One region of the Kitasatospora sp. SC0581 genome, then DNA from elsewhere that is predicted to be linked to it. Evidence: riboswitches for the same ligand, from Rfam matches in the RefSeq annotation. Region 1 holds a riboswitch; each other region holds the start of a gene.
What was found. A riboswitch is a leader RNA that binds a small molecule or an ion and turns the genes downstream of it on or off. The one in region 1 is predicted to bind cobalamin.

Region 1 (4,658 bases):
GCGGGCGATCACCTCGGCCGTGTAGCGCAGGGCGTCGCCCGGGTGCTCGTCGGTGAGGGCGTGGAAGCCGCGCGGGGTGTGGTCGTCCGGGTGGAAGGGGTAGCGCCGCAGGCTCACCTCGGTCCCCTCGGTGCTGCCCTCGACGTCGTACGCGGTGGGCCACTCGGCGGCCCCGGGGCAGGGGACGGGCCTGGGGTAGGGCGGCAGGGCCGGTTCGTCCCCGGGTTCGTCCAGGCCGTCCAGGAAGGAGTAGAGCAGCGGGCGCAGCAGCCGGGCGGATTCGCCGCGGTGGGCGAGCGAGCGGTCGGTGATCTCGCGCAGGCCGGCCGGGGCCTCGGCGAGGGCCTGTTCGAGCTGGGCGGCGAGGTCCCCGTCCGGGTCGAGGACGGGGGCGGCCTGGCCGAAGGCGTAGCTGGGGGAGCGCGGGTCGAGTTCGGCGGCGCCGGTGGCGACGAGCATGGTGCGGTGTTCCAGGGCGGCGCCGTAGACGGTGACCGAGCCGTGGTCGCCGATCACGCAGTCGGCGGCGACGAGCGCGGCCTGCCAGCCCTGGTGGGGCGGGATCAGGCGCAGGCCCATCCGGCGGGCGTCGTCGAGCAGCGCCCCGGGGGCGTGGCGGCTCCACACGTTGGGGTGCAGCACGACGGCCACCGTGTACTCGTCGGCGGGCAGTTGGCGGACGAGCCGCCGGGGCAGGTCGGGGTGGCGGCCGAATAACGAGTGCTCGCTCCAGGTGGAGCTGACGACGACGAGCCGTCGGCCGCCGACGGCGCCGAGCGCGGCGCGGTAGCCGTCCCGGGAGCGCCGGCTGGCGAGCATCCGGTCGAAGCACGGGTCGCCGACCACCCGGGCGACGTCCAGGGCCTCGGGGCAGGAGGTCCGCAGCCGGTCCAGCTGTTCGGGGTGGGAGAGCCCGAGGACGTCCACGAACACCCGCCCGCGGTGGGTGAGTTCGTTGCGGGACAGGCCGGCGGCACTGACCGTGTCGCCGGTGGACTCGGTGACCAGGCGGTTGTAGCCGGCGCCGTGCGGCAGGACGACGAGGCGGGCGTCCAGGCGGTGCATGGAGGAGTGGACGGCGCAGGCGACGGCCAAGTCGAAGCGGTGGCGGACGGCGTCGTCCCAGTCCAGCACGGTGAAGCCGGACAGGCCGTGCAGGTAGTCGTCCAGGGCGCGGTCGGCGAAGACGGAACCGGGGTTGACGGTGAAGTACCACTCGATGCCGTGCGGGCTCAGCAGGGAGAGGACGTCCAGCACCCGGGTGGCCGAGGTGAGGGTGCGGGCGACCGCCAGCACGCGGGCCTTGACCGGGTCGGTGTTCCAGCGGTCGGCGGGCCAGGCATGGGGGTGGGACGGCACATCATGATCGTACTGGCCGGGGCCGTTCACGGCGCGCCTTCCCGAGCGGGAGTCAGCGGCCCGAGCGGGAGTCGGCGGACCGGGCGGGAGTCGGCGGACCGAGCGGGAGTCGGAAGATCGGGCAGGCGTCGGCGGGAGGGGTCAGCCCACTGCCGCGCTGGGCTCGTGGTGCTCGGCGGCGGCGCACTCGTCGAGGAGGGGGCGCATGGCCTCGTCCACGAGCCGGTAGCGCACCACTCGTCCGTCCCGGTCGCCGGTGACCACGCCGGCCGTGCGGAGCAGCCGCAGGGCCTGGGAGACGGCGGGGTCGCGCATGCCGGTGGCCACCGCGAGGTCGCTGACGGCGAGCGGGCCGGCCCGGTGGAGGGCGAGCAGCAGGGCGAGCCGTCCGGGGTCGGCGAGCAGGGAGAACCGCTCGGCCCAGGACCGGACGTGCGCGGGGTCGCCGATCGCGGCGATGGCCTCGCAGACCCGGTGCCCGTCGATGGTGCGGTGGCCCGCGCGGTCGGCCGGTACGAGATGCATGCGGACATTCTTGCAGGCGGCCGCCTGTGATCCTGGACACCTGCGCAGGTGCGCAGCCTTGCACGGGTCGGGGCGCGGCCCCTACGGTGTTCCCCGCCGTGGTGCTCGGGAAGACCGGTGACGGACCCTCAGGGGTCCCAGCCCGGAGCGGCCCTCGCCACTGTGATCGGGTCGTTCCTCCGCCCGCGGAGGAACGTCGTCCGTGCCCACGGAGCCACTGGGTGCCTCGCGCACCTGGGAAGGCGGGCACGGGTATCCCGTCAGCCAGGAGACCGGCCACGGCATCTCACGAGGTTTTCCACGAGGTGCTGGAGCGTGATCCGCAGATGACCCTGCCCGAAACCGTTGCCGCCGGCGCGAAGCCGGCCCCTTCCGTGCTGCCCAGCTTCAGATGGCGCCGCGAGGACACCGTCCGTACGGCCGGGCTGATGGCGGTGATCGTGGCCATGCACGTGGTGGCCTTCGGCACGCTGATCTTCCTGGTCGCGCCCGAGCGGTACGCGGTCGGTACCCAGGTCTTCGGGGTGGGCCTCGGCATCACCGCGTACACCCTCGGGATGCGGCACGCCTTCGACGCCGACCACATCGCGGTGATCGACAACACCACCCGCAAGCTGATGGCGGACGGCAAGCGGCCGGTCTCGGTGGGCTTCTGGTTCGCCCTCGGGCACTCCTCGATGGTGGTGCTGATGGCCGCCCTGGTGGCGGGCGGCGCGCAGCTGGCGAACACGCTGATGGACGACGAGTCGGCCACCCACAAGTGGCTGGGCGTGATCGGGACGACCACCTCCGGCGTGTTCCTCTACCTGATCGGCGCGCTCAACCTGGCGGCGCTGCTCGGCATCCTCAGGGTGTTCCGCTCGATGCGGGCCGGGAAGTTCGACGAGAAGGAGCTGGAGGCGCACCTCGACTCGCGCGGCTTCATGGCCCGGGTGCTGAACCGGGCGACCCGTTCGATCACCCGGCCGGGGCAGATGTTCCCGGTGGGCATGGTGCTGGGCCTGGGCTTCGACACCGCGACCGAGGTCACCCTGATGGTGATGGCCGGCTCGGGCGCGGCCTCCGGGCTGCCCTGGTACGCGATCGTCTGCCTGCCGCTGCTGTTCGCGGCGGGGATGAGCCTGTTCGACACCCTGGACGGGACGTTCATGAACTTCGCGTACCAGTGGGCCTTCGCCAACCCGGTCCGGAAGGTGTACTACAACCTGACCATCACGGGTCTGTCGATCGCGGTGGCCTTCATCATCGGCACCATCGAGCTGGTCGGGGTGCTGCACGAGAAGCTCGACCTGACCGACCCGGTCACCGGGTTCGTCGCGGACATCTCGCTGGACAACGTGGGCTACGCGATCGCCGGGCTGTTCGTGGTCGTCTGGGCGATCGCGATCGGGTACTGGAAGCTCGCCCGGGTCGAGCAGCGCTGGACGCCCGAGGGCTCCTGAGCCGAGCGGCCCGGCCGCCCGCGGCGCCTCCCCGAGTCCGGGGAGGCGCCGTTCGCGTGTCCGGGGTCAGCGCTCCTCGCGGAAGTCGACGTGCCGGCCCGCGGCCGGGTCGTACTTGCGCAGGACCATCCGGTCCGGGTCGTTGCGGCGGTTCTTGCGGGTCACGTACGTGAAGCCGGTGCCGGCGGTGGAGCGGAGCCTGATCACCGGGCGCAGTTCGCTGCGGGCCATGGGACGTCCTCCTGGGGTCTGGGGGTCGGGGTCTCGGGGTCCGGTCCGAGGGGTTGGCTCGAACCGTACATCGAAATGGAAGTCATTTTCATCTGGTGTAACGTGAGCCCGGTCCTGCCCATTCCCGGACGCCAGGGAGCACCCATGTCCGCCCGCTGCCAACTCACCGGCCGCCGGCCCGGCTTCGGCAACGCGATCTCGCACTCGCACCGCCGCACCGGCCGCCGCTTCGACCCCAACATCCAGCGCAAGCGCTACTGGCTGCCCGGCGAGGGCCGGTACGTCCGGCTGGCGCTGAGCGCCAAGGGCATCCGCACCGTCGACGCGATCGGCGTCGAGGCCGCCGTCGCCCGCATCCGCGCCCGGGGGGAGAAGGTCTGATGGCCAAGCAGAGCAAGATCGCCAAGAACGAGCGGCGGCGCGCCGTCGTCGCCCGCTACGCCGAGCGCCGGGCCGAGCTCAAGCGGACCATCGCCCACCCCGGCACCGGCCCCGCCGAGCGCGCCGCCGCCCAGGCCGAACTCGCCCGCCAGCCGCGCGACGCCAGCGCCACCCGGGTCCGCAACCGGGACGCCGTGGACGGCCGGCCCTGCGGCTACCTGCGGGCCTTCGGCCTCTCCCGGGTCAACCTGCGCGCCCACGCCCACGCCGGGCACCTGCCCGGCGTCCGCAAGGCGAGCTGGTGAGCGCCGTGGACGGGACCAGGCTGCCGGTGGTGGTCGTCGCCGGCCTGCACGCGGAGCAGCGCCGGGCCGCCGTCGAGGAACTGGCGGCGGCCGCGGTGGACGCCGTGGTCCTGCACCACGACCTGCGGGACGCCGCGCTCGGCACCGTCCGCCGCGAGCTGCGCGACGCCGCCGGGGCCTTCGACGTGGCCGACGTACCACTGGCGAACGACTGCCCGTGCTGCGCCCTGCGCGAGGACCTGCTGCCCCGGCTGCTGGAGATCGCCGACGGCGGCCGGTACGGACTGGCGATCGTCGAACTGTGGGGCGGCAGCGACCCGCACCCCGCGGTCGAGGTGATCGCCGGGGGAGAGGTGGACGGGCGGCCGCTCGACGACGCCGTCGAACTGGCGGGCGTGGTCACCGCCGTCGACCC
Region 2 (4,658 bases), on a different contig from region 1:
CCCCGACCTGCCGACCCCCGACCTGCCGACCCCCGACGCGCCGGCCGCCCGCCCGCCGATCTCCGGCCGCACCCGGCTGTTCGCGGTGCTCGGCGACCCGGTCGCACAGGCCAAGGCGCCCGCCCTGCTCAACCCGCTGTTCGCGGCGAGCGGCGTGGACGCCGTGCTCGTCCCCGTGCACGCCCCGGCGGACCGGCTGGACGAGGTCGTCCGCGGGCTGAAGGCCGTCGCCAACCTGGACGGGCTGCTGGTCACCGTCCCGCACAAGCTGGCGATGTGCGGGCACGCCGACGAACTCAGCGACGCCGCCGCCCTGTTGGGCAGCACCAACGCGCTGCGCCGCGAGCCGGACGGCCGCTGGTACGGCGACAACTTCGACGGCGCCGGGTTCGTCCGGGGCCTGGCCGCCGCCGGGCACCACCCGGCCGGGCTGCGGGTGGCACTGGCCGGCGCCGGAGGCGCGGGGCTCGCCATCGCCGCCGCCCTGCTCGCCGAAGGGGCCGCCGCACTCACCGTGACCGATCCCGACCGGGGCCGGGTGGACGCCCTGCTGGAGCGGCTCGGCACCCGCTGGCCCGGCCGCGTGGCCGCCGCCCCGCGCCCGCCCTCCGGCGTCGACCTCGCGGTCAACGCCACCCCGCTGGGCCTGGACCCGGCCGACCCGCTCCCCTTCGACCCGGCCCCACTGGCGCCCGGCGCGCTGGTCGCCGACATCATCATGACGCCCGCCGAGACCCCGCTGCTGCGCACCGCCGCCGCCCTCGGCCTCGCCACCCACCCCGGCATCCACATGCTCGCCGAGCAGCTGCCGCTCTACCGCTCCTTCTTCCGTCTTCCGGGGTGATCCCCCGTCCCTCCGGAGCCGGCCGACCCCCGTGGCCGTTCCCTCCCCCGTCCCCGGGAACGATCCAAACGATCATCCCACCGGCCGGTCGCCACCGACCTGACCACGCCTGATAGCGTGCCATCGCCGTGGTGTTCGGGAAACCGGTCTGAGTCCGGTGCGGCCCTCGCCACTGTTGCCGCGGAGTTCCGCGGCCCTCGCTGACCGGCTTTCGCCAGCGGTCAGGGCCACTGGGCGGGCTGGTAGAGCCGCTCGGGAAGGTCGGTCGCGGCGTGTTGATGCGGAAGCCAGGAGACCGGCCACGGCGCGACATGTTCCACGAGGGTTTTGGAGAACACGTGCCCAGCGGTCAGCCGTACCCGCATCCGGTCCGATCCATACGTTCCACGCGCTCCATGCGTCCCGTACATCCCGTACGTCCCACAGGTCCGACACGCGTCGGCCGGGCCGTCGCGGCCCTGCTGTTCGTCGGCGTGCTCGGAGGCTGCGCGGGCGCCCCCGCGCCCGCCGCGTCCGGCGGGGCGACCGGAAGTGCCGCGCCGGTCAGCGTGGACAACTGCGGGACCACCGTGACGGTCGGCGCGCCGCCCGAGCGGCTGGTGACGCTCAACCAGGGTGCCACCGAGGTGGCCCTGGCCCTCGGCCTGCAGTCCCGCATGGCCGGTACCGCCTACCTCGACGACTCCGTCCCGGAGAAGTGGAAGGCCGCCTACGACTCCGTCCCGGTGCTCTCCAAGAAGTACCCGACGAAGGAGAACCTCCTCGCGGCCCGTCCCGACTTCCTGTACGCCTCCTACTCCACCGCGTTCACCGACAAGGTCGCGGGCACCCGGGAGGAGCTGCGCGGCCAGGGCGTCCCGTCGTACCTGTCCCCGTTCGGCTGCTCGGACAAGAACCAGGTGCCGCCGACGACCTGGCAGGCGGCATGGGGCGAGCTGAACGACGTCGCCAAGGTCTTCGGCGTCCCGGAGCGGGCCGCCGCGATCCAGCGGCAGCAGGAGCAGCAGCTGGCGCAGTTCACGGCGACGGCCGCGGGCAAGGGCCTGAAGGTCCTGTGGTTCGACTCGGACACCAAGACGCCGTACGTCGGCACCGGCCAGGGCGGCCCCCAACTCGTGCTCGACGCCGTGGGCGCCCGCAACGTCTTCGGGGACCTGCCCGGCAGCTGGCAGAACGTGAGCTGGGAGAAGGTCGTCGCGGCGGACCCGGACGCCATCGTGGTCGCGGACGCCGACTGGGACACCGCCCAGTCCAAGATCGACTACCTGGAGAACGACCCGGTCCTGAGCAAGCTCACCGCCGTGCAGCGCAAGGCCTTCGTGACGGTGCCGTTCTCCGAGTCGACCCCCGGCGTGCTGCTCGCCGACGGTGCCGCCCGGGTGTCCGACGGGCTGGGCCGACTGCACCCGGCTTCATGACCACCGCGCCCCACCCCGTCGTGCGGCCCGCTGGTCCGGGCCGCGCGACGGCGGCCCTGGCCGTCGCCGCGGCCCTGCTCCTGAGCACCCTGCTCCTCGGCCTGGCCGTGGGCTCGCAGCACGAGTCGGTCGGAACGGTGATCGAGGTCGTGGCGCGCCGTCTCGGGCTGGGCGACCCGCCTGTGACGCTGCTGGACGACCAGATCGTCTGGCAGCTGCGGCTGCCCCGGGTGCTGGGAGCGGCCGCCACCGGCGCCGGCCTCGCGGTCTGCGGCGCGGTGCTGCAGACGCTGACCGGGAACGACCTGGCCGATCCCTTCCTGCTCGGGATCTCGGACGGAGCCGCCGCCGGCGCGGTCACCGTGATCGTCCTCGGCGTCGGCGTGACCGGCGCCGTGGGCACCGGCGCGGTGGCGACGGCGGCCTTCGCCGGCGCCCTGCTCGCCGCCGCCGTCGTCCTGGCCCTGGCCGGCGCCCGAACCCGGTCGCTGCCCACCGCCCGGACCGTGCTCGCCGGCATCGCGGTCGGCCAGATGTGCGGGGCCTACACCTCGTTCGTGGTGATGGTCCTCGGGGACCGCGACGCGGCGCGCGGTGTCATGGAGTGGACGCTGGGCTCGGTCGCCGGCGTGCGGTGGCCCACCGCCGTCTTCCTGCTGGCGGTCGCGCTGGTGGGTGTCACGGTCCTGGCCTCCTCGGCCCGCGACCTGGACGCCTTCGCCTTCGGCGAGACCGCCGCCCGCTCCCTCGGCGTCCACGTCGAGCGCACCCGCTGGGTCCTCGTCGCCACCGCCGCGCTGGTGACCGCGTGCCTGGTCGCCAACACCGGCGTCATCGGGTTCCTCGGCCTGGTCGTCCCGCACGTGGTCCGCCTCGTCTGCGGCCCGCGCCACGCCCTCCTGCTGCCCGTGTCGGCGCTGGTCGGCGCGTCCCTCCTGGTGGGCAGCGACGTCGTGGCGCGCTCGGTCCTCCCCGACCGGGAGATCCCCGTCGGCGTCGTCACGGCCGGGCTCGGAGCGCCGTTCTTCGCCTGGCTGCTGTGGCGCCAGGGGCGGGCCGACGGGAGGGCGCAGTGACGACGACGCCTGTCGGGCTGCGCGCGGAGGGACTCGGTGTCCGCGTCGGCGGAGCCACCCTGCTGGACGCGGTCTCGATCGCCTTCCGCCCCGGCCGGATCACGGGCCTGCTCGGGCCCAACGGCGCCGGGAAGACCACCCTGCTGCGCGCGGTCGCCGGACTGACCCGGCCGAGCGCGGGCCGGGTCCTGCTGGACGGCGAGGACCTCCACGCGCTCACGGCCCGCCGGCGGGCACGACGGGTGGCCTTCATGGAGCAGCAGGCGGACACCCGGCTGTCGCTGCCGGTCCGTCAGGTCATCGAGCTCGGACGCACGCCGCACCGCGGCCGCTGGCCCGTGCCGACGGACACCGCCGCCGACGCCCACGAGCGGTCCGTGGTCGCCGACGCCGTCGCCGCGGCCGACGTCGGCCACCTGCTCGACCGGTCCTGGCCGACGCTGTCGGGCGGCGAGCGGCAGCGGGTCCAGCTCGCGCGGGCGCTGGCGCAGGAGCCGGACGTGCTGCTGCTCGACGAGCCCACCAACCACCTCGACCTGCGCCACCAACTCGGCTTCCTCGAAACCGTCCGCGGGCTGGGCATCACCACCGTGGCCGCGCTGCACGACCTCGAACTCGCCGCCGCCTACTGCGACGAGGTCGCCGTCCTGCTCGACGGCCGGCTGGTCGCCCACGGGCCCGGCTCCGAGGTGCTCACCTCGCGCACGATCGCGGAGGTCTACGGCGTCGACGTCACCGTGGAACGGCACCCCCGGCACGACAGACCGCACATCCGGTGGAACGGACTGCTCCACGAAAGGACGACGCCATGACCTCCCCCGCCCCGGACGCCTCCGCCCGCCGCAGTGCCGTGGTCCTGGTCGGCATGTCGGCCGGGGAGGCCGTCCGTCGTGACGAACTCCTCCGGGCGGCGGCCTCGCACCGGGCCTCGATCGCGTTCCTGCAGCTGGCGGACCCGTCCCTGTCGGCCGAGCTGACCAGGCTGGCCGACGCGGGCACCGAGACCGTGGTCCTGGTCGGCGTCCGCCTCACGGCTTCCGGCCCGGGCCAGTCCTGGCTCCGGCGGATCGCCGCGTACTGGTGGCGCGAGCGCGCGGGCCACCGTCCCGAACTCCTCGTCGCCACCCGCCTCGCCGACTCGCCGGACGCGGTCGCCACGGTGGCCGCGGCGACGAAGGCCGTCACCGGCGCGGAGCCCGGCCTCATGTCCGCGGCCTGGGAGGACGTGCCCGGCCACCGGCACCAGGTCATGGTGTGCCGCGGCCCGCGCTGCGCGGCCAAGGGCGTGGAGGAAGGACTGCGCGCCCTGGTCCAGGGACT
Region 3 (4,658 bases), on a different contig from region 1:
GGGCTCGGGCGCAGCCGCAGCAGCACCCGGCCGAGCACCAGCTCGTCCGGGACGGCGCCGTAGCTGCGGCTGTCGCTGTCCACCGGGCGGTTGTCGGAGAGCAGCCACCAGCCCGTGGCCCGGCGCTCGGCGGCCCGCTTCACCACCAGCAGGTCCTGCTGGAAGGGGTGCCGGAAGACCACCACCGCGCCGGGCCGGATCGGCGCGCCGTAGCGGACCAGCAGCCGGTCGCCCTCGCGCAGGGTCGGGACCATCGACGGCCCCGCCACGTCGACCAGCCCGAACGGCAGCGCGCCGCCCGGGCCGCGCTCCCCCGCCCCGGCGCCCTCCGCTCGCGTGCTCCGCGCCACGACTCCTCCTCCCGCCCCCGCTCGCGCCCCCAGTCTGCCGTACGGACCGCCGTCCGTCCGATGTCCGGATTGCGCCGGTTCCCGGTCCGTCTTTCGCCCTAGGCCCACCGCCCGATCGCGAAACCGGGAGGGCGGAAGGGTAATCTCGGGCGCGGGAAGACGATCTAAGGAAGGACTCCCATGTTCTCTCGTCTGTTTGCACCGCGCGCCACCGTCCACGCCCACTGCGACCTGCCCTGCGGCGTCTACGACCCCGCGCAGGCCAAGCTGGAGGCCGAGTCGGTCAAGGCCACCCAGGAGAAGTACCAGGCCAACGAGGACCCGCACTTCCGCGCCCGCGCCGTCATCATCAAGGAGCAGCGCGCCGAGGCCGTCAAGCACCACATCTCGGTGCTGTGGAGCGACTACTTCAAGGCCCCGCACTTCGAGAAGTACCCGCAGCTGCACCAGCTGATCAACGACACCCTGAAGGCCGCCTCGGCCGCCAAGGCGTCCACGGACCCGGCCACCGGCCAGGCCCTGCTCGACCTGATCGCCCAGGTCGACAAGATCTTCTGGGAGACCAAGCAGGCCTGAGCCTGACGCGTCGCCACCCGACCGCCCCCGTCCGCACCGCCGGACGGGGGCGGTCGTGCGTTCACGTCCGACCCGGCCCGGTAAGGGTTGCCTGCCCTGAGTGGCTGTTATGCTGCCAGGGCGTCCGAGGGGGAAGTCCGGTGCGAATCCGGCGCTGACCCGCAACGGTGAGCACGGCCCGTACCCGCCCGTACGGCCGCGCCAGCCCGATCGCCCTCGGCCGCCGACCTCCCGACAACTCGCCGCGGACTGCGAGGGGAACGGCGCCCCGGCACGCCCCCGGCCCGCGCCCGCCCCGGCGCGCTCCCGGCCCGAGGCAAGGCGCACCCGTGAACCGCGCACCCGTCAACCGTGCAGTCGGCCCGCCCACTCGCCGAATACCCGTCGTCCCGCTCGCCGCCGGACTCGCCGCCGCCCTGCTGCTCTCCCTGGTCTGCGGGGTCGCCCTCGGCTCCTCCGGGCTCGGCCTGCCCCGGGTGCTGCGGCTCCTGGGCGCCGGGCTGACGGGCGGCCGGCTGGACGCGGACGAGGCGGCCGCGTACGCGATCGTCTGGGAGATCCGGCTGCCGCGCACCGTGCTGGCCGCCGTGGTCGGCGCCGGGCTGGCCGCCTGCGGGGTCGCCGTCCAGGCCCTGGTGCGCAACGCGCTGGCGGACCCCTTCGTGCTCGGCATCTCCTCCGGCGCGGCCGTCGGCGCCAACGCCGTGATGCTGTTCGGCGCCTTCGCCTCGCTCGGGGTGTGGGCGATCTCCGCCTCCGCCTTCGGCTCCGCGCTGGCCGCCATGACCCTGGTCTACGTCGCGGCCCGCACCGCGTACGGGCTCACCCCGCTGCGGCTGGTGCTCACCGGCACCGCGCTGTCCTACGGCTTCTCCGCCGCCACCACCCTGATGGTCTTCGCCGCCGACCGCGGCGAGGCCGCCCGGGACGTCATGATGTGGCTGCTCGGCAGCCTCGGCGGCGCCACCTGGGGCAAGGTGCCGATCGCCGCCGTCACCGTGCTGGCCGGGCTCGCCTACCTGGCCTGCACCGCCGGGCGGCTGGACGCGCTCGCGATGGGCGACGAGACCTCCGCCTCGCTCGGTGTGGACCCGGACCGGCTGCGCCGCGAGCTGTTCGTGGTGACCGCCGCCGTCACCGGCACCGTGGTCGCGGTCAGCGGGGCGATCGGCTTCGTCGGGCTGCTGATGCCGCACCTGGCGCGGATGCTGGTCGGCGCCGGGCACCGCCGGGTGCTGGTGGTCGCGCCGCTCGCCGGGGCGCTGCTGCTGGTCTGGGTGGACATCGCCTCGCGCACCCTGCTGGCGCCCGCCGAACTGCCCGTCGGGGTGTTCACCGCGGTGCTCGGCGTGCCCGCCTTCCTGGTGATGATGCGCCGCCGCGGCCAGGCCTTCGGAGGTGCCCGGTGACCGCGACGACCGACCCGACCCCGGTGCACGCCCAGGACCTCGCCGTCGACGGCGTCTCGGTGGAACTGGCCGGCACCCGGCTGGTCCACGAGGTGAGCCTGGCGGCCGCCGCCGGGCAGGTGGTCGGCCTGATCGGCCCCAACGGCAGCGGCAAGTCGACCCTGCTGCGCTGCGTCTACCGGGTGCTGAAGCCGGCCGGCGGCGTGGTCCGGCTGGCCGGCGACGACCTGCACGCCCTCACCGCCCGCGAGAGCGCCCGCCGGGTGGCCGCGCTGACCCAGGAGCACTCCGCCGAGTTCGACTTCACCGTCGCCGAGGTGGTCGCCATGGGCCGGCTGCCGCACCGCCGCGGCTTCGGCGCCCAAGTCGACGGGGACGAGCGGCGCTGCGCCGAGGCGCTGCGCAAGGTCCGGGCCGGGCACCTCGCCGAGCGGGGCTTCCTGAGCCTGTCCGGGGGCGAGAAGCAGCGGGTGCTGTTCGCCCGCGCGCTGGTCCAGGAGCCGCGCCTGCTGGTGCTCGACGAACCCACCAACCACCTCGACATCGCGCACCAGTTGGAGGTGCTGGCGCTCGCCCGCGAGGCCGGTCCGACGGTGCTCACCGCGCTGCACGACCTCAACCTGGCGGCGGGCCACTGCGACCTGCTGTACGTCCTGCGGGACGGCCGGATCGTCGCCTCCGGGCCGCCCGACGAGGTGCTCCGACCCGCCCTGCTGGCCGAGGTGTTCGGCGTCCGGGGCACCCCGGTGCGCCACCCGGAGACCGGCGCCCTCCAGCTGCTCTTCGACCGCCTCCCCTGACCCCCAAGGAACTCCCGTGCGCACCAAGGCCGTTGCCGCCACCGCCCTGCTCGCCCTCGGACTCGTCGGCTGCGGCGCCGAGATCGCCCCGAAGGAGGCCGCCACCGCCTCCGCCCACTACCCCGTGACGGTGGACAACTGCGGGGAGAAGCTCACCTTCGCGCAGAAGCCCGCCCGGGTGGTGACCAACGACGTCAACATCACCGAACTGATGCTCTCGCTCGGCCTCGCCGACCGGATGGCCGGCTACGTGATGCCCGACGACAAGGGGAAGATCGACCAGGTCGCCTGGAAGGACGGCTACCAGCAGACCACGTGGCTCTCCAAGAAGATCCTCACCAAGGAGATCGCGCTGGACGCCATGGCCGACCTGGTCTTCGCTGGCTGGCACTACGGCTTCGACGAGGGCAGCGGCGTCACCCCGCAGGCCTTCAAGGCGCTCGGCGTCGACTCGTACGTGCTCAGCGAGTCCTGCCGCAGCGGCAAGGGCACCGAGCGCGGCGTGATGGACCCGCTGGAGGCGCTCTACACCGACCTGGCCAACCTCGGCGAGATCTTCGACGTCAAGGACCGCTCCGACCAGCTGATCGCGGACTTCAAGGCGCGGATCGCCGCCGTCCCGCCGGCCGAGCGCCACCCGTCCGTCTTCCTGTACGACAGCGGGCAGGACAAGCCGTACACCGCCGGGAAGTTCGCCGCCGCCAACGAGATCATCGCCAAGGCGGGCGGGACCAACATCATGGGCGACCTCGCCGACAGCTGGGTCACGGCCGGCTGGGAGAGCGTGGTGCAGCGCGACCCCGAGGTGATCGTGATCAACGACTACGCGACGCCGAAGGCCGAGGAGAAGCGGAAGTTCCTGATGTCCTTCCCGCCGCTGGCCGACGTCGCCGCGGTCAGGAACGGCCGGATCTTCGTCATGGACTACGTCGACCTGGTGGAGAGCCCGCGCAACCCGGCCGCGATCAGCGCGCTGGCCGCCTACCTGCGCACCGTGCCGGCCTCCTGACCGGCCCGGATCCCGCTCCTCCGGGTCCGGGCGGCCGCGGGCGTACGCTCAAGGTACGAGCCGACGGAACCCGACCGGAGGAGCGAGATCATGACCACCACGACGGCCCCCGCCGCCTTCGACACCCGCGCACTGCGCGAGGGCATCGAGCGCCGCGACGCCGAGGCCCTCCTGGCGCTCTACGCGGAGGACGCCGAACTGCGCATGGTCGACCGCAAGACCCAGCCCAGCCACCCCCTGGTGATGCACGGGCGGGAGGAGATCGGCGCCATGCTGGACGACGTCTACGGCCGCGAGATGACCCACACACTGGAACAGGTGGTCGTCCAGGGCGACCACGTCGCCTTCCTGGAGTCCTGCCGGTACCCGGACGGCGTCCGGGTGCTGATGTCCTCGATGGCCGGTCTGCGGGACGGCCGGATCATCGACCAGACCTCCCTCCAGGCCTGGGACGAGACCGGTCCCGAGCAGTAGGCTCACGGACATGATCCGCACCGCCGTCGCCACCGACGTC

Region 2: linked by a shared signal. The riboswitch ahead of ACLWS4_RS31965 (ABC transporter substrate-binding protein) and the one ahead of ACLWS4_RS15090 (HoxN/HupN/NixA family nickel/cobalt transporter) in region 1 are both predicted to bind cobalamin.
Region 3: linked by a shared signal. The riboswitch ahead of ACLWS4_RS16355 (FecCD family ABC transporter permease) and the one ahead of ACLWS4_RS15090 (HoxN/HupN/NixA family nickel/cobalt transporter) in region 1 are both predicted to bind cobalamin.

The regions. Positions count from the first base shown of each region.
Region 1 is NZ_JBLRWA010000007.1:226,350-231,007, reverse strand. Features, by position in the region: gene ACLWS4_RS15100 (hypothetical protein) at 1-1,359, opposite strand, end outside; gene ACLWS4_RS15095 (ArsR/SmtB family transcription factor) at 1,501-1,884, opposite strand; cobalamin riboswitch at 1,967-2,180, shown strand; gene ACLWS4_RS15090 (HoxN/HupN/NixA family nickel/cobalt transporter) at 2,211-3,326, shown strand; gene rpmG (50S ribosomal protein L33) at 3,393-3,557, opposite strand; gene rpmB (50S ribosomal protein L28) at 3,702-3,938, shown strand; gene rpsN (30S ribosomal protein S14) at 3,938-4,243, shown strand; gene ACLWS4_RS15070 (CobW family GTP-binding protein) at 4,249-4,658, shown strand, end outside.
Region 2 is NZ_JBLRWA010000032.1:74,478-79,135, forward strand. Features, by position in the region: gene ACLWS4_RS31960 (shikimate dehydrogenase family protein) at 1-844, shown strand, start outside; cobalamin riboswitch at 957-1,163, shown strand; gene ACLWS4_RS31965 (ABC transporter substrate-binding protein) at 1,240-2,262, shown strand; gene ACLWS4_RS31970 (FecCD family ABC transporter permease) at 2,259-3,338, shown strand; gene ACLWS4_RS31975 (ABC transporter ATP-binding protein) at 3,335-4,150, shown strand; gene ACLWS4_RS31980 ((2Fe-2S) ferredoxin domain-containing protein) at 4,147-4,658, shown strand, end outside.
Region 3 is NZ_JBLRWA010000008.1:238,179-242,836, forward strand. Features, by position in the region: gene sodX (nickel-type superoxide dismutase maturation protease) at 1-254, opposite strand, end outside; gene sodN (superoxide dismutase, Ni) at 531-926, shown strand; cobalamin riboswitch at 1,008-1,133, shown strand; gene ACLWS4_RS16355 (FecCD family ABC transporter permease) at 1,256-2,335, shown strand; gene ACLWS4_RS16360 (ABC transporter ATP-binding protein) at 2,332-3,135, shown strand; gene ACLWS4_RS16365 (ABC transporter substrate-binding protein) at 3,152-4,144, shown strand; gene ACLWS4_RS16370 (nuclear transport factor 2 family protein) at 4,235-4,618, shown strand; gene ACLWS4_RS16375 (GNAT family N-acetyltransferase) at 4,629-4,658, shown strand, end outside.